Regions from separate parts of the Bacillus sp. 5RYD7K genome, predicted to be linked through region 1. Evidence: riboswitches for the same ligand, from Rfam matches in the RefSeq annotation. Region 1 holds a riboswitch; the other holds the start of a gene.
What was found. A riboswitch is a leader RNA that binds a small molecule or an ion and turns the genes downstream of it on or off. The one in region 1 is predicted to bind lysine.

Region 1 (9,575 bases):
GCCGTCAAGCAAAACCATGTCTATCACATTGATCCGATCGGCTTCTATTTCTCAGACCCGATTTCACTCGAAGGCCAGCTCGACTACATCACAAAAAGCTTAACAAAGTAACCCGGGAGCCGCTGTCACAGCGGCTTTTTATGACGCCAAAAACTTGACAAAAAAATTCATTTATGCTATAATTTACACTTTTGGATTAACATGTATAATAAGATTCTCCCGGCCGGAGATTGACGTAAATAACGGAGGATCTTTAATATGAGAGAAAATAAAGCGAGTATGACTTCCCTGCTGTCCGCTTTCGTAAGGGCGTACCACAGTAAATACGACACACCGGTGATATTTGATGATTTCTTGGCACAAGATCTTTTATCTGAAAAAGAGCTGTCGGACATCAGCGATCATTTGATTCAAGGTATATCATTTTTCAGCAAAGACATGGCCCGGAGGCTTCAAGGCAAACCGGATGACATCTTAAAATGGGTGACTCAAGTCCAGCTGTCTCCTACACCGTTAGCACGTGCGGCGTATTGTGAAGAAGTGCTCCTGAATGAAGTGAAGCTCGGGGTTAAACAGTATGTCAACCTCGGAGCGGGGCTGGATACTTTCTGTTTCAGACATCCCGAGGTGACAAACGGCTTAGACATCTTTGAAGCGGATCTCCGCGCTTCACAGGAAGACAAATTAAACAGATTAAAACGTCTTGAGCGCGATATTCCGAGCCGTCTTCATTTTGCGCCGATGGACTTTACGGCTCCGCTTTCTTTCAGCCGTCTGAATCAGGAAGGTTTTTCCCGCCAAAAAACCTTTTTCAGCCTGCTCGGTGTTTCATATTATCTTACGAAAAAGCATCTCGCCCGCCTGCTTACACAATTATTTGCCGAAGTCCCGCCCGGCAGCTCTATCGTGTTTGATTATGCGGATGAATCGCTCTTTGAAGAAAAAGGACTGTCAAACAGAGTGGAGAACATGGTGAAAATGGCTGCGGCAGGCGGAGAACCGATGCTGTCGTGTTTCAGCTATAAAGAAATTGAAAAAATGTTAGAATCATCAGGCCTGCTTATTTATGAACATTTATCTCCAGCGGTTATCAATGACCGTTTTTTCAGCGGACGCACTGACCATTTAACCGCATTCGAGACCATTCATTATATACACGCCGTCAAAAAGTAATCCGCTGACACCAAAAAAGACATCCCACAGACGTGAGATGTCTTTTTTTTATACGGATTGTCTGTTGTTTGCAAATTTCTTTGAAACGAAAGGATATAACAGCAGACCGACGAAGAACAGCCCGATACCGAGAATAAAGGTCGTTAAATCGGCCGTTCCGGTAATAATGACGTAAAAAGAATAAATGCAGGCAAGGATGGCGATGAAACCGTCCTTCACTCTTGAACCCTTGATTTCGTCATACGTTTCACCCGTCAGCACGAGCTTCAGGCTGTAAAACGCAGATACGAGATACGGAATCAGATAAGCGAGTGTCGCCGCCGTTGTTAAAAACGTAAACGCGTCACTGATTGTCCGGGAAATAACCGAAAAGATAAAGATCTGTGACATCACATTCGTGACGATTAACGACACAACCGGGCTTCCCTGTTTATTTGTTTTTGCAAAAGCGGCGGGAAAGTCTCCTGATTTCGCGGCTTGATACGGAACTTCAGAGCCGAGAAGAATCCAGCCGAGCATCGTCCCGAACAGACAGAGGATCGCCAAAATCGCCATGATGATGCTTCCCGCATTGCCGACAATCGCGTATAATACGTCAACAAACGGTTTTTCCGAGCCGACAAGCTTACCATGCGGAAGCACGCCCATCGTAATCAATGTCACGATAATATAGATGCTGAGCGCGATCAATAAGCCGGTAATGGTGGCGCGTTTCACGTCGCGCTGCGAACGGGCGCGCCCGGATAAGATGACTGCCGATTCAATTCCGACGAACGCCCATAATGTTGAAATCGCCGCATTGTGGACCTGACCGCCGATTCCCTCAACCGTGTGAGGACCTGTCTGAACCGGAAAATAAAAATGATCAAAAAACGACGTTTGAAATACAAACAAACCTGCAATGATAAAGAAGATAAATCCTAATACCTTTGAAAACGTCGTAACGAAATTTAATTTACTCGCACCGTTCATGCTGGAGACGAGAATCGTGTGAGTGCCCCATAATAAAACCGTACATACGGCAAATGTCAGCAGCTGGCCAAGTGTAACCGCCTGACCGCCGATTGAAAACATTTCACGCTTATCCGTTAAAATCGGGAAAAAAGAAGTTAAATATCCGGCAAGGCTGGTGATGATCGCCACGTTGCTGATCCAGCTCGCCACCCAGTAGCCCCACACCATCGTGAAACCGGCTGCGTTCCCTTTTTTCCGATCACTGAACAGCGCTCTCGCATAGCTTTGCGGCCCCGCCGTCAGCTCAGGCTTGCGGATGGATAAGTGACCGAAGACAAGCGCGATCATTAACACACCGGCTCCCGTTAAAAGCCATGCCGATGTAGCGCCGAACGGGCTCGCGATTTTTGCGAGCGTGCTCGGAAGGGAAAAGATGCCCGAGCCTACCATATTTCCTACGACAAATGCCGTTAATAACCAAAAACCCCATTTTTTCGTCTGTTCCATTCCTGTACCTCCTGGTTGTTCATTCGTACGGACCAGACCCCGAGACCATATTTACACACAAAAAAAGCCTGAACAAAAGTCCATGCTTAAAGAAACACACACCCTTGATCTCCGGATAGCCCTCCGCGAAAAAGCACGCGGCAGTCCTGCACTTATTCAGATACAGTCCCAGCATAAAGAAGGATCGGCTTTCTTTACACTTCGGCGCTGATGCCTTTAACACATGTTTTGCGGCCCCTTATCAGCCTGGCATGTGCGACTCATCATCAAGCGCAACCTCTACCTCACCGAGAAAGAGTGAGGATTTTTATCATTCAATTCTACTCAGAGGTTATCAGAGATAAAAAGATCTGTCAAAGGGAAAAATTAGACGGAAAACGGATAGAGCATTCGCCCTACCCGTTTTATATAGTCAGCGGTTGTTTTTTTTCTTTTGAACAGCTTCTTGAAGCGGATCGTCTTTCAAAGCTGCACTGGCGTCATCAAGCGCACCTTGAATGACGTTTTTGTTTTTATCGCTGTTTTTGCCTTTTTCTTTGTTAAAGAAAGCCATCTGTATCACCTCTTTATCAAATATAGGTACACCTATAATGTGTCTTTTTCCGCGGCAGAATATGCGGAATCCGTTCTCCTTCCTTTTGGCGGAACAGGTAAAGTTTGTTGATCAAACATGCATTCTCTTGATATATTTGTAATTCAGGGGATTTTGGCAAAAATAAAAAGGAGAAGCGAAAAATGACAGGAAAAACACACATCATGGGAGGCATCGCTTCTTGTTCCGCAATTGCGTATTATTACGGGTATGATCCGGTCCTTATGACCTCAGCGGGTGCCCTCGGGGCGCTGATTCCCGATATTTGCCATACGAAAAGCAAAATCGGCAGAACGCTGCCCGTTCTGTCCAAAATCGTAAGCACGGTGTTCGGCCACAGAACATTTACACACAGTCTGCTGTTTATGCTTATTATGTTTTTCATCACGGCAGCCTATATCCCGAATCCGAGCATCTCCGCCGGACTGATGATCGGAATGGCAAGCCACCTTGTGCTTGACGCATGGACCGTCAACGGCATTAAACTGCTGTTTCCGTCTGCCATCCGCTTCCGTCTTCCCCTTTATATGAGGACGGGGAGCTTTTCGGAGCAGCTTGTGCTGGCCGGGTTAACGATTGTATCCTGCTATTATTTATACGAATTGGTTCACGGCCGCATCTCTTAAACAAAAAGCGTCTTTTCGCTTTTAGGGTGAGGAGTCATACATATGAAAAAATCCTTTTTCAGCAATCATCGGTTTTTATGCCTGTCTATCCTGTTCATGTGGATAAAAACATACGCCGTTTACAAGCTCGGTTTTGATCTGCAGAACAATTCGGTTCTTGAGGAATGTCTGCTTCTCATTAATCCGCTGAGCTTTATTGTGCCGCTGTTCGGCATCGGCCTGCTGCTGACAGAAAAAAAGCAGCGGATCTTTCTGCTTTCGGCGAATGTGATGCTGACGGGGATTTTAATCGCCAATACGGTGTTTTACGGGTTTTATATTGATTTTATCACCATACCGGTTTTGTTTCAGGCGAGCAATATAGGCGATATGGGAAGCAGCGTCCAAGAGCTGTTTCACCCGCTGTATATTGCTTTATTCGCGGATATTGCGGTTCTGTTTTACCTATCTGGAAGGCATAAAGCCGGTAAGGGAAAAGCGGGAGCCCGGACCGTTAAAGCGTATGCGTGGGCATCAGCCGGGCTCATGCTGTGCAACCTTGCGCTGTCTGAGGCCGAGCAGCCGAAGCTGTTCAGGCATCCTTTTGATCGTGAAGCGCTCGTAAAAGGAATCGGCCTGTTCCACTTTCATTTGTATGACACCATTTCGCAAACGCTGAATGCAGGGGCTAAAGCGTTTGCCGACGAAGACAGTCTTGCGGCGGTCGCGAACTACACCCAAGCCGACTACAGCCGCCCGTCCGATACAAAGTTCGGGCTTGCTAAAGGGCGTAATGTGATTTTTGTCACGCTTGAATCAACACAGCGTTTTGTGATGGATGAACGGGTCAACGGGCGAGAGATTACCCCGTTTATGAATAAGCTGCGGAAAAAAAGCTATGACTTCACTCATTTTTATCAGCAGACCGAACAGGGAAAAACCTCAGATTCAGAATTCATTACTGCGAATTCGCTGTATCCGTCTTCAAGCGGCGCCGTTTTTTTCACCAAAAGCGGCCACCGGTTCAATACGCTGTACCATACGTTAAAAGACCATCAGTACTATTCGGCCGTTCTGCATGCCAATCATAAAGCCTTTTGGAACCGGGATGAGATGTACGGGGCATTCGGCATCGATCGTTTTTTCGACGCGGATGAATTTAAGGTGACACCGGAAAATTCAACGGGCTGGGGCCTGAAGGACAAGGAATTTCTCGAACAGTCAGCGGAAAAATTAAAGAAGCTTCCGCAGCCGTTTTACGCAAGCCTGCTGACTTTGACCAACCATTTTCCTTTTGAAATTGATAAACAGGATCAGCTCATTGAGGAACCGGACACAAGCAGTGATTTGTTAAACCGTTATGTGACGACGGTCCGCTATGAAGATGAGGCGCTAAAACACTTTTTCAACAAGCTGAAAAAAGAAGGGCTTTATGATAACGCGATGATCGTCCTGATGGGAGATCATTACGGCATATCCGAAGCCCACAATAAAGGACTTGCCGAATTCTTGGGAAAAGAAGAAATCACGCCGTTTGATACGGTTCAGCTCCAGCGCGTGCCGTTTATCATTCATATTCCCGGGGTGACCGACCGTGAGCCGGAAACGATCGCTTCCGCCGCGGGACAGGTTGATGTAAGACCGACGCTGCTTCATCTGCTCGGCATTGAAACGAAAGGCAGCATTCAGTTCGGCAATGACCTGTTTTCCAAAGAGCGGACTCCGTTTGCTGTGCTGAGAAACGGCAGCTTTATCACGGGTGATCATATTTATACGAAAAATACGTGTTACAGCCGCAAAACGGGCGAACCGCTTTCTGACATAGGCGCGTGCAGCGATGAGAAAGAAAAAGCGGAACAAGAACTGATGCTCTCCGATAAAATATTAAACGGCGACCTGCTGCGGTTTTACAAACAATAAAAAATCCCTCCGTCATTGGAGGGGTTTTTTACGTTTCATATATGAGCCGACCGGTCATTTTCGTATCATATCCGGATAATTGAGAAAGCTGAGACTTGAATTCCCCGGAATTGAGAATGTCCTGCACGCTTTGAACAAGCTCCCGGTTTTGTTTTAAAACGACCACATCGTACTGCTCACTGATTACCGGGATAAAATCCGTGCCGGCTATATGCGCCGCATGCTGCGAACCGATTCCCGCATCCGCTTTTCCGCCTGATACTTGTGAAGCCGCTGACAAATGATCCGTGACAATGTCATGGTAGCCGGCAACCTCAGACGGCGTGATGCCGAATGATCTGAGCTGTTCGTCCAGCAGCACCCTCGCGCCTGATCCTTTTTCGCGATTGACGATACGGACATCCTTTCTGCTCAAATCCTGAAAGCCCTGAATGTTCAGCGGATTGCCCTTTTTCACGTATAATCCGGCTTGCCGAAGCACGACATGAAAGAGCGCAAACGGCTCTCCTGAAAGAATGCGCTTCACATACGGGATGTTATACTCCCCCGTCTCCCCATCATACAGATGCAGACTGACGATGTCGCAGGCTCCCCGGTACATCTCGATCAGGCTGTTTAAGCTGCCGCTGTACTTGCGGAGCGGGGACGCCTGTATTTTTTGTTCCAGCTGTTTGCTGAGGAGATCCATCGACACATCCTGGCCGCTGATGATAACAGACTGCCTTTTTTCCGGCTCCGGCCTGCGGGGCGGGTCAGCCGCCTTGACTGCTGATGGCTCTTTAGACATCCTCATGTTTGCTTTATATTGTTTTAAGTCTTCTTCATCGACCCTCATCTGTCTTCCGACCCTGTACGCCGAAATGAGTCCTTTTTTTATCAAATCATATACTGTCAGTTTTGAGACCTTCAAAAGGCCCGCAACTTCTTCTATTGTATAGGAAGTGGCTTCTGTCATATTATCACGCTCCGTTTTTATTATAACGGTTCAGATATTGAAAAAAAACCGCACCCTCCCGTACAATTACGTTATAATTAGTTTGATCTAATGATATTCAGTTATAAGGGGTGCACAATGTTGAAAAAGAAAGCGACACTATTCACAACTGCGGTTATGGGCGTTTTCCTCGCAACTGCAGGCTGCTCATCCGGACAATCGGCCAAAGGCGGACAAAACGAAAAAGTAACGCTGACCGTTTCCGCGGCGGCGAGCGCTCAAGACGCGCTTGAAGAAATCCAAACCAACTACGAAAAATCACATTCAAACGTGGCCATTCAAGACAACTTCGGATCATCAGGCACACTGCAAAAACAAATTTCCCAAGGCGCGGGAGCTGATTTATTCTTCTCGGCAGCTGAAGATAAATTCGAAAAGCTTGTTCATGACGGCGATATCGACAAAAAGGACAGCACGGACCTTTTGAAAAACGATCTGGTCATGATCGTGCCTGAGAAAAACAGCGCACACCTTACACATCTGAATGACCTGAAAAAAGACAGCACGGAAAAAATCGCGCTCGGCACGCCTGAATCCGTTCCGGCCGGACAATACGCCAAACAGTCATTGACTAAATTATCCCTGTGGGACAAGGTAAAAGATAAGGTCGTCTATGCAAAAGACGTCCGCCAGGTGCTTTCCTATGTTGAAACCGGAAATGTCGATGCCGGGATTGTCTATAAAACAGACGCCCTGATTTCGAAAAAGGTGAAGATTACCGATGAAGCACCGGCGAAAACACACGATCCGATCGTGTATCCGCTAGGCATCGTCAAAGATACAAAGCACCGTAAAGAAGCAGAAGCGTTTTATCAGTATCTGCAGTCAGATGCAGCGATGAAAGTGTTTAAGAAATATGGATTTACTGCCAAGTAACATTACGGCTTCGGAATTTTTCACCCCAGTCGTATTGTCTTTTGAGGTGGCTTTGGCTTCGGGCATCGCCGTCATCCTTCTCGGAACGCTTGCAGGCGCCTGGATGGCGAAAGCGCGATTTCCCGGAAAAACGGCTGTGGAGACGCTGTTTATGCTCCCGCTCGTTCTTCCGCCTACCGTTGTCGGCTTTATCCTCATTATCATTTTCGGGAAACACAGCTTTATCGGCCGGGCGATTGAGCGGATTTTTCACCAGCCCGTCATTTTCACGTGGTGGGCCGCGGTGATCGCTTCGGCCATTGTCGCATTCCCGCTTATGTATCAGTCTGCCAAAACGGGTTTCGCCGCGGTTGATTCTGACATCGAAGGAGCGGCGAAAGTAGACGGAGCCGGCAGATGGCAGGTATTCACCCGCATTTCCGTCCCGCTTGCCTTTCCGTCCCTTTTGACCGGAAGCATTCTCAGTATCGCAAGGGCGCTCGGTGAATTCGGGGCGACTTTAATGTTTGCGGGGAATATCCCGGGCGTCACCCAAACGCTGCCGACAGCGATTTACGTCGCCATGGATTCCGGCAATGAAACACTCGCCTGGGTGTGGGTGATCTGTATTATGATGATTTCCTTTCTGATGCTGTTTTTCATCCAACTGAAAAAACCGGCTTGACCGATCCGCCTTCCGACCACATTTCGCCGGGAGGCTTTTTGATTTAAAATCGGATGGTATATAATGAAACAAAAACACAAAGGGTGCGGCTATGAAAATTAATGTCATTATCGCGGATGATAATTCTTTCATCAGAGAAGGAATGAAAATCATTTTGCATACATATGAGGAATTTACAGTATCGGCAACGCTGGAAAACGGATTAGAGGCGGCAGAGTATTGTAAACACAATCCCGTCGATATCGCCTTATTGGACGTCCGCATGCCGGTGATGAACGGCGTAGAAGCCGCAAAACGGATCGCGGAGGAAACGGATACGAAGCCGATGATCCTGACGACATTTGACGACGACGAGTATATTTTAGAAGCGATTAAAAATGGCGCAAAAGGATATTTATTAAAAAACACTGAGCCGGAACGGATCCGCGATGCGATCAAGAGCGTCTTCAACGGGCACAGCATCCTTCAGGACACCGTGCTGGATAAAATAAAAGACAGCCTTTCCCGGCCGGCGGAAGCCGCGCATCAGATTGATGAAAGCCAGTTTACTGAAAGAGAGCTCAGCATCATGTCGCTTATTGCGAAAGGACTGTCGAACAGAGAAATTTCAAAACAGCTTTTCATTTCTGAAGGGACGACGGCCAATTATATTTCATCTATTTTAGGGAAAACGGGTCTTGAGCACAGAACGCAGATCGCGATTTATTATATCACCGGGAAGGTGGATAACGAGCGTTGAACGGTATGGATTTTTGGATGCTGATGAGCAGACTGATCGTCATTTTGTATACGGCCTTTTTGTTCGTATCGGCCGACCGCCTTTACATGCCGTACGCCGTCTTGTTTCTGCTGCTTTATCTGTGTCTGGGCATTGCGGTCTGCATGATCAGGCCGACCGCTTGGAGGCGCGGGATCACCCTCATGACGCTGGCATTGACCGCCTTGCTTTCCGCCGGAGGCCATCCGGCGTTTCTGTTTCTTTTGCCGCCCGCCATTTTTGCCGTTCTTGCCGAATATCCGGTTCACCGCTATGTGTTCTGCCTGCTCGTGTTTTTGCCGTTTTTATTTATCCCGTACGGCGATCTTCCGACGTATACCGTCATGACCTTGTTCTGTCTGGCGATTTTCGTTTTAGCCGCCCGGTCAAATGATCGGCTGAAGACATATGAGGAGCAGTCAGACAGCATGCGGTCAAGCATTGAAAAGCTGACGAAACAGCTGCACAGCAGCACAGAATATATCAAACAATCGGAGTACACCGGCAAACTTGAGGAAAGAAACAGATTGTCC
Region 2 (9,575 bases), 480 kb from region 1:
CATCAGGGCGGAAATTACGTTCAGATTCGGGCGGTAATTGATTTCAAATTCTTCATCGTATGGCGCGCTTTCAGGCGTATCCTGACGTGTAATGATAAACCGTATCTTTTTCTCACTCATGATTATTTCGCCACCTTCTTCTTCGAGTAGTCGCGTTTACGGGGCGCAATCAGTGATACATCGACATCCTGATATTCAAATTCCGGAGCTTCAAACGGACCGGCATGTTTAGCCATTGTCGTTTTGAGCCACTCATCGTCATTTCTTTCAGGGAAATCCGGTTTATAGTGCGCTCCCCGGCTTTCATTTCGGTTATATGCGCCGAGCGTGATGACTCTGGCAAGCTGAAGCATATTGGAGAACTGGCGGGTGAACATCGCCCCTTGGTTGCTCCATTTTGTCGTATCATTAATATTGATTTTCTTAAAGCGTTCCATCAGCTCTTGGATTTTATCATCTGTTTTCAAAAGCTTGTCATTGTGGCGGACCACCGTTACGTTGGCCGTCATCCATTCTCCGAGTTCACGGTGAAGCACGTAGGCATTTTCATCGCCGTCCATCTTCATGATGTCTGCCCATTTTTCTTCTTCTTTTTTCACGTAGGAATCAAATAATGAAGAAGACAGGTCTTCAGCCGATGTTTCAAGTCCGGAAACATATTTCACCGCATTCGGACCGGCAACCATTCCTCCGTAAATGGCGGAAAGCAGAGAGTTTGCCCCTAAACGGTTTCCTCCGTGCATTGAATAATCACATTCACCCGCCGCGAACAGTCCGCGGATGCTTGTCATCTGATCATAATCAACCCACAGACCGCCCATTGAATAGTGAACGGCAGGGAAAATTTTCATCGGAAGCTTGCGCGGGTCATCTCCCATGAATTTTTCATAGATTTCGATAATGCCGCCGAGCTTAACATCAAGCTCTTTCGGATCTTTGTGCGAAAGATCGAGATACACCATGTTTTCTCCATTGATGCCGAGCTTCTGGTTCACGCACACGTCAAAGATTTCGCGTGTCGCAATATCCCGCGGCACAAGGTTTCCGTAAGCCGGATATTTTTCCTCAAGGAAGTACCAAGGTTTTCCATCTTTATACGTCCAGACTCTTCCGCCCTCGCCGCGCGCCGATTCACTCATCAGACGGAGTTTATCGTCTCCGGGAATGGCAGTCGGGTGAATTTGAATAAATTCGCCGTTAGCGTAGTAAGCGCCCTGCTGATAAACGATTGATGCGGCAGATCCCGTGTTGATCATGCTGTTTGTTGATTTGCCGAATACAATTCCTGGTCCTCCCGTCGCCATAATAACGGCGTCAGAACGGAATGACTCGATTTGCATATTGGTCAGATTTTGGGCTACGATACCGCGGCACGTGCGCTCATCGTCAAGAACGGCGCCGAGGAATTCCCAGCCTTCATATTTTGTGACGAGACCCGCCACTTCATATCTGCGCACTTGCTCGTCCAGTGCGTAAAGAAGCTGCTGACCCGTCGTCGCTCCCGCGTATGCGGTTCTGTGATGCTGTGTACCCCCGAAACGGCGGAAGTCCAAGAGCCCTTCCGGCGTTCTGTTAAACATAACCCCCATGCGGTCCAATAAGTGGATAATGGACGGCGCCGCTTCACACATCGCTTTTACAGGCGGCTGGTTTGCTAAAAAGTCGCCTCCGTAAACCGTGTCATCAAAATGCTCAAACGGAGAGTCTCCTTCCCCTTTTGTGTTGACAGCTCCGTTTATCCCGCCCTGCGCGCAGACCGAGTGAGAGCGTTTGACCGGAACGATGGAAAACAATTTAACGGCCGTGCCTGATTCCGCTGCTTTAATTGTCGCCATGAGGCCGGCAAGACCCCCGCCGACTACGATAATGCTTGATTGACTCATGATAGCCCCTCTCCCTCTAGTAATCTAGTTCTCTTACACAAACGCAAAAATCGCTTTTAGACCCACGTATGAAAGCGCTAAAAATATAATCAGCGTCACGTAAGTCGAAATTCTTTGAGAACGCGGCGTGACCGTGATCCCCCATGTGACCGCAAAAGACCATAAGCCGTTTGAAAAGTGAAAAATAACTGATAAAACGCCTACAATGTAAAATCCGAGCATAAACGGCGAGCTCAGAATATTCGCCATCATATCGAAGTTGACTTCAGCGCCCATCTGTGCGGCAATCCGCGTCTGCCACACATGCCAGCTGACGAAAATAAGGGTGAGAATACCGGTGACACGCTGAAGCACAAACATCCAGTTTCTGAAATAGCTGTAGTGGCCAGCGTTGTTTTTCGCAGTAAATGCTATGTACACACCGTAAACCGCATGATAAATTAAAGGTAAGAAAATAATAAAAATTTCTAACGCATACCTGAACGGCAGACTGTCCATAAAGCCGGCCGCCTTGTTAAACGCATCCGCTCCCCTTGCGGCAAATTGGTTGACGACTAAATGCTGGATCAAAAAGATGCCGACCGGAATCACACCGAGCAAGGAATGCAATCTTCGAAAATAAAACTCTCTGTTCCCAGACATTACTTTACCCCCTGTTTGATTTAAGTGCGAAATGTGCTAAAATCTCTGCCCCCACTTCGTTTCAATTGTAAGCACTTTATTAAAATTTATTGACAATTTCATTTTACTCCTCCCTCAAAAGGGCGTCAAGAAAACGTGTACATAAATTATAATTTTCGGAATTGATTATTTGACGTGAAAATTTTATTTTCCTGCAATACCTTTTTCACTTTTTTTCACGTGTTTTATAGGATCATCCTGTAATCCTCCCCCCTGTTTAAGCTATAATAAACGAAGGAGAGAGGGGAATACATAATATGAAGAATAATTATGAAGCAGCTTTAGAACCTTTAACTGAACTCGGCGTCAGCGCATACGGCTACGAATTAATCCGGGAAATCGTGCTTCCGGATATCCTCGGCCCGGAGCATTCATCCATGATGTATTGGGCGGGGAAACGCCTCGCCCGCAAATTTCCTCTTCAATCGTGGGAAGAAATCCCCGCCTTTTTTGAAAAAGCCGGCTGGGGAACTTTGACAAACACAGGATCAAAAAAGCAAGAGCTGGAATTTGAACTGGAAGGACCGCTCGTATCCAGCAGGCTCAAACACCAGAAAGAGCCGTGTTTTCAGCTTGAAGCCGGTTTTATAGCCGAACAGATTCAATTGATGAACGATCAGATTGCAGAATCTTATGAACAGGTAAAAAAGAGAGCGGATAAAGTCGTCCTGACCGTGAAATGGGATATGAAGGACCCTGTATAATTGAAAAAAGGCGGTGACTCAAAAGTCCCGCCTTTTTGCCTGCCCGTTTATACGGCAGACGGCTGTTTAGAAAGCTCAAACGCATCATGAAGCGCTTCGACGGCTTTCACCATATCATTTTCACTGACAACCGCTGATACTTTTATTTCAGATGTGCTGACCATTTTGACTTGTACATTTTTTTCCGCCAGTACGGCAAACATGTCCGCGGCGACGCCGGGATTAGAGACCATGCCTGATCCGACAATGGATACTTTCGCCAGCTTTCTTTCAGTTTCAATTTTTTCATAGTCAAGCGCGTTTTTATATTCTTCAAGCACAGCGACCGTTTGTGCGGAATCTTCCGTTTTCACTGAGAAAGAAATGTCTGCTTCCCCATTGTCCGCTTGTGTCTGAATAATGATGTCGACGTTGATGTTTCGTTTCGCCAGCGCGGTGAAGATCGTTGAAAGTGTTGTCAACCCGCTTGTCAGGCCCGTGACGGACACCCTTGTAATCTGGTCTTCAAATGCAATTCCTCTGACGATTAAATTCTGCTCCATTGATGATTCCTCCTCAATTAATGTTCCAGCTTCATGTTCCGTGCTTGACCGCACTTCCAAAGGCACTTGATAGTTTTTCGCGAACTCAACCGCCCGCGGATGAAGAACACCCGCTCCGAGATTTGCAAGCTCCAGCATTTCATCGTAAGAAATTCCCGCCAGTTTTCTCGCTGACCGGACGTACCGCGGATCTGTCGTAAACACGCCCGGAACGTCCGTGTAAATGTCGCATTTATCCGCTTTTAATGCTGCGGCAAGAGCGACCGCCGTCGTATCGGAACCGCCCCGTCCGAGCGTCGTGATGCCGCCGTCTTCGGTTACTCCCTGAAAACCGGCGACAACTGTAATCCTGCCTTCTGCAAGCTGCGCCTGAATTGCGGTGATATCAATATCCGTAATTCTCGCATTGCCGTGGACAGCCTCCGTGCGGACACCCGCCTGCCAGCCCGTATAAGAGACGGCGTCATATCCTTTTTCTTGAAGCGCCATGGCCAAAAGCGAAATCGTGACCTGCTCTCCCGTAGACAGAAGCATATCCATCTCGCGTCTGCTTGGCTCAGATGTCATTTCCGCCGCCAGATTAACGAGCGCGTCGGTTGATTTTCCCATTGCCGAAACGACGACTACGACGTCATGGCCTTTTTTCTTTTCAGCAATGGCGCGATTTGCTGCATTTTGAATTTTTTCGGCAGAGCCGACGGAAGTGCCTCCGAATTTTTGTACGATAAGACCCATACTAGACCACCCTTTACATTTTGGTTCGTGCGGGTGAGGAGAAAAGAGCGTTGTGTCCACAATAAAAAAAGCAATGAGAGGAATAGCTCTCATTGCTTTTTCATATCATTACGATTGATTATGAACAACGAGATAGCCCTCCAAGAAAATGAATTCTTGACAGCTTTACATTTATTTAATGCAAAGCCAGCAAAGCACACCGATGGGATGTGTTTCACTTCGGCGAACTCCCCTTTCAGCCTTTTTCGCAGAATCCATCATTCTCCAAAGGCATACTATTGAAGTTCGCACCTCTATCTTCACCATATAACACGATCTTATGAAATTAGTTCACATTCTAGCAGACTTTTCAGAAAAGCACAATACTATTTTTTCAATTTTTCAAACAGCAGCTGAGCGGCCGCAGCCGGCACACCGGCTTTTTTGATATCGTCAAGACTTGCTTCCTTCATCTTTTTGACAGAACCGAAATGCTTTAAGAGCATTTTTTTGCGCTTTTCGCCGATCCCCGGGATATCATCCAATACGGATTGAAAAGCGCTTTTTCCCCGGATCTGTCTGTGAAAGCTGATCGCAAAACGGTGAACTTCATCCTGAATGCGCTGAAGCAGGTAAAATTCCTGGCTGTTCCGCTCCAGAAATACCGGTTCAAGCGGGTCGCCGATCAGAAGGTTGGATGTTCGGTGTTTGTCATCTTTCGCCAATCCCGCTACCGGGACATCAAGGCCGAGCTCATTCTCAAGCACGTCGCGCGCCGCGTTAATCTGCCCTTTTCCGCCGTCAATGATGATTAAATCCGGCAGCGGGAGATTTTCGCGGAGCACCCTCGAATATCTTCTTCTGACGACTTCTCTCATTGATCCGTAATCGTCAGGCCCTGTTACGGTTTTAATTTTATATTTGCGGTATTCCTTTTTATTCGGCTTTCCGTCAATAAAGACAATCATGGCCGATACAGGGTTTGTGCCTTGAATATTGGAGTTGTCAAACGCTTCAATCCGGTGCGGCGTGTAAATGTTCAATGCTTCGCCGAGCCGTTCGGCTGCTCCGATTGACCGTTCCTCATCCCGCTCGATTAATGAGAACTTTTCCCGCAGGGCGATTTTCGCGTTTTTGTGCGCAAGCAGAAGCAGTTCTTTTTTCGGGCCTTTTTTCGGCTGATGCACGGCGGTTTCCAAAAGCTCGCTGATCATGTCCCTGTCAACGCTGTCAGGCACCAGAATTTCCTTGGGCAGAAAGTGATTGTTTTTCGAATAGAACTGGCCGATGAAGGTCAGAAATTCTTCATCCGCTTCCTGGTACATCGGAAACATGCTGACATCGCGTTCGATCAGCTTTCCTTGGCGTATGAAAAAGACTTGAACGCACATCCAGCCTTTATCGTACGCATAAGCGAACACATCGCGGTCCAGAAGGTCATTCATGGTCATTTTCTGCTTTTCCATCGTCGATTCGATGTAAGCAAGCTGATCGCGGAATTCTTTAGCCCGTTCAAATTCAAGCTTTTCCGCCGCCTCTGCCATTTTCTCTTCAAGCTCTTTTTTGACCTCGTTATGCCCTCCCTTTAAAAAGCGGGTGATGTCTTCCACAAGCTCGCGGTTTGTCTCCTCAGAAATATCCTTTACACATGGAGCGAGGCATTGTCCGAGATGGTAATAGAGACAGACGCGGTCCGGAAGATTTGAGCACTTCCTGAGCGGATAAAGGCGGTCCAGCAGTTTTTTCGTTTCCCGCGCCGCCTGTACATTCGGGTACGGGCCGAAATAGCGCCCTTTGTCTTTTTTGACATTGCGGGTGACAATAAGCCGCGGATGGCGTTCATGGGTGATTTTAATAAAGGGATAGGTTTTATCATCTTTCAGCATGACATTGTATTTCGGATCGTATTTTTTAATCAGATTCATTTCCAAAATAAGCGCTTCAAGATTGGAGGAAGTCACGATATATTCAAAGTCCTCAATCTCCGTCACAAGCCTTTGGGTTTTTGCATCGTGAGAACCGGTGAAATAGGATCTCACCCTGTTTTTCAGCACTTTCGCTTTCCCCACGTAGATGACTGTTTTTTGACGGTCTTTCATTAAATAACAGCCCGGCTGATCGGGAAGGAGGGCCAGCTTTTCTTTCAGTTGTTTATTCATACGTTACCCTTCCTTACATTCATTTCTTGTGTCCATTCAGTGTATCACGAACATTTGTTTTTCTCCATTCTCAGCTTTTGGAAGATCAAAAAAGGCGATCCCTTTTAAAGGAATCGCCCTGCCGCAGCCGTAACGGAAACTTTCGGCTTACAGATGTTTGTTTACAAGCTCTTCAAGGGCTTCTTTCGGTTTGAAGCCGACAGATGTTTCAACCACTTCTCCGTCTTTTAACACAAGAAGTGTCGGGATGCTCATGACGCCGTATTTACCGGCAGTTTCTTGATTTTCATCCACGTCGATTTTAACGATTTTCAGTTTGTCTCCCATTTCTTGATCAAGCTCTTCAAGAACGGGCGCGATCATTTTACAAGGTCCGCACCAAGGAGCCCAGAAATCAGCTAATACGACACCTTCACTTGTTTCAGCTGAGAACGATTGATCAGTTGCTTTTACGATAGCCATTTGTTATTCCTCCAATGTCAAATGATGATTTTTAGTATAGCATCTCCCATTCGTTCATGCTAATTTAATGCTTATATTATTTTCTCCCGAACCCGCCGAAAATAATCTTATTTATAGAATGTATGATAACCGGTCAGCAGGCGTTCAAAACTTAAGATGGACCCGCCGGCAGCGTGATTAATACAACCGCCATCGGAGGAAGCTCCGTCTCCAGGTTTCCGCCCTTCTGCGTAAACCCGGAAAACGGCTTCGGTTTGACGTTTTCAGGGCTGCTGAATGTATTGTGGGCATTCATTTTTTCAGCACGCAGAATCGTCGCGGAAGGCTTCCCTGTCTTTTTCATGCCCCGCAGTTCAATCTTCACGTCAGCTTTATGCAGATGATCGATATTGCACATGCTGATATGGATGTCTCCGTTTTGCTGTTTGGAGGCGGAAATACTGACTTGCGGGAGCCGGCCGTCTTTCCATTCGTATCCGGCCGCTTTTGTTTCTGTGGCTAAAAGAGCAGCATCTTGGTGAACCTTAAACATATCAAATACATGATATGTCGGCGTCAGCAGCATATTTTTCCCTTCTGTCAGGATCATTGCCTGAAGCACATTGACGGTTTGCGCGATATTGGCCATCTGCACACGGTCTGCGTGCTGATGAAAAATATGAAAATGCGTGGCGGCGACAAGCGCGTCGCGGATTGTATTTTGCTGATACAAAAAGCCTGGATTCGTGCCAGGCTCAGGGTCAAGCCACGTCCCCCATTCATCAATGATCAGACCGACTCTTTTTTCCGGATCGTATTGATCCATAATGGCGCTGTGCCTTGTAATCAATTCATTCATATGGGCCGCCTTTTTCATCGTGATGAACCATTCATCTTCCGTAAACTCCGTCGCTGATCCTTTTCCCTTCCAGAAGTCGCCCGGTATTGTGTAATAATGCAGGCTCAGCCCGTCCATGAGATCAGCGGCTTTTTTCATTAATGTTTCTGTCCAGCGGTAATCGTCGACATTCGCACCGCCGGCAATTTTATAGATTTCATTCCCGCTGTAATTGCGGACATAGGTTTGAAAGTTCCGGTAAAGATCGGCATAATACTCAGGATGCATGTTTCCGCCGCAGCCCCAGTTCTCATTTCCTATACCGAAATATTTGAGCTTCCACGGTTTTTCCCGCCCGTTTTCCTTTCTCCAGTCGGACATCGGTGTGCCCGCTTCAAACGTCATGTATTCAATCCAATCAGCCATTTCCTTAACCGTCCCGCTGCCGACGTTTCCGGCGATGTACGGTTCGCAGCCGAGCAGTTCACAAAGCATCATAAATTCGTGCGTGCCGAATTCATTGGAATCAATCGTTCCGCCCCAATGGGTATTCAGCATGGTTTTTCGTTCCCCTACGCCGTTTGCCCAATGATATTCATCAGCAAAACAGCCGCCGGGCCATCTGAGAACGGGAATCTGGAGCTGTTTGAGGGCGGAGGCGACATCCGTCCTGATTCCGCCGGTATTCGGAATATCGGAATCTTTTCCGACCCAGATGCCCTCATATATGCCTCTTCCTAAGTGTTCCGCGAAATGTCCGTATATGTTTTTGTTAATGGTTCCCCGTGTGATATCCGTTTGAATGACTGCCGTATTGTGAGACATACTTGATCATTCCTTTCTTAATAAGAATGAAAGCACTACAGCCAATCTATGTATCTGGGATATATGCTGAAAGGATAAATTTGTAAGCGCTTTACAGAAAGCTTATTATATTGGTTCGTACATGTCAATCTGTTATTTTGCCAATACATAATTTATACGAACCAATCATCACAAACCAAAACCCTCTGACAAATGAAGCCAGAGGGTTTTGATTATGAATGAATATTGGCCTTTTTAAATTCCTGGGTCAGGAGCGGAACCACTTCGAACAAATCGCCGACAATTCCGTAGTCCGCTATTTTGAATATTTCCGCTTCCGGGTCTTTGTTGATGGCAACGATCACTTTACTGTTTGACATCCCCGCCAAGTGCTGAATCGCTCCGGAAATTCCGCAGGCAATATACAAATCAGGTGTAACGACTTTGCCCGTCTGGCCGATTTGAAGAGAATAGTCGCAATAATCCGCGTCACACGCGCCGCGCGAAGCACCCACCGCTGCTCCCAGCACTTCGGCAAGTTCTTTTAACGGTTCAAACCCATCTTTGCTTTTTACACCGCGGCCGCCCGCAACGATGATTTTCGCTTCTGATAAATCCACGCCGTCCGCTGTTTTTTTAACTACTTCTTCAATGACTGTCCGCAAATCTGCCGGCGGGACCGCAAGCTCTTCAATATCACCCGAGCGGCTTGTATCTCTTTCTAATGCCTGAATGTTATTCGGACGGATTGTCGCCAAGATGAAAGGATCGGTTGAAATCACCTGTTCAAAGGCTTTGCCGGAATAGAT

Region 2: linked by a shared signal. The riboswitch ahead of ACQE26_RS10425 (aspartate kinase) and the one ahead of ACQE26_RS07880 (amino acid permease) in region 1 are both predicted to bind lysine.

The regions. Positions count from the first base shown of each region.
Region 1 is NZ_CP191200.1:1,587,385-1,596,959, reverse strand. Features, by position in the region: gene ACQE26_RS07890 (iron-hydroxamate ABC transporter substrate-binding protein) at 1-111, shown strand, start outside; gene ACQE26_RS07885 (class I SAM-dependent methyltransferase) at 259-1,173, shown strand; gene ACQE26_RS07880 (amino acid permease) at 1,222-2,634, opposite strand; lysine riboswitch at 2,743-2,924, opposite strand; gene sspJ (small acid-soluble spore protein SspJ) at 3,047-3,187, opposite strand; gene ACQE26_RS07870 (metal-dependent hydrolase) at 3,370-3,852, shown strand; gene ACQE26_RS07865 (LTA synthase family protein) at 3,895-5,751, shown strand; gene ACQE26_RS07860 (substrate-binding domain-containing protein) at 5,780-6,706, opposite strand; gene modA (molybdate ABC transporter substrate-binding protein) at 6,824-7,621, shown strand; gene modB (molybdate ABC transporter permease subunit) at 7,602-8,285, shown strand; gene ACQE26_RS07845 (response regulator transcription factor) at 8,377-9,024, shown strand; gene ACQE26_RS07840 (sensor histidine kinase) at 9,030-9,575, shown strand, end outside.
Region 2 is NZ_CP191200.1:2,071,648-2,081,222, reverse strand. Features, by position in the region: gene sdhB (succinate dehydrogenase iron-sulfur subunit) at 1-120, opposite strand, end outside; gene sdhA (succinate dehydrogenase flavoprotein subunit) at 123-1,883, opposite strand; gene sdhC (succinate dehydrogenase cytochrome B558) at 1,917-2,525, opposite strand; gene ACQE26_RS10430 (YslB family protein) at 2,822-3,268, shown strand; gene ACQE26_RS10425 (aspartate kinase) at 3,316-4,545, opposite strand; lysine riboswitch at 4,671-4,849, opposite strand; gene uvrC (excinuclease ABC subunit UvrC) at 4,911-6,683, opposite strand; gene trxA (thioredoxin) at 6,831-7,145, opposite strand; gene ACQE26_RS10410 (alpha-N-arabinofuranosidase) at 7,297-8,787, opposite strand; gene ACQE26_RS10405 (electron transfer flavoprotein subunit alpha/FixB family protein) at 9,000-9,575, opposite strand, start outside.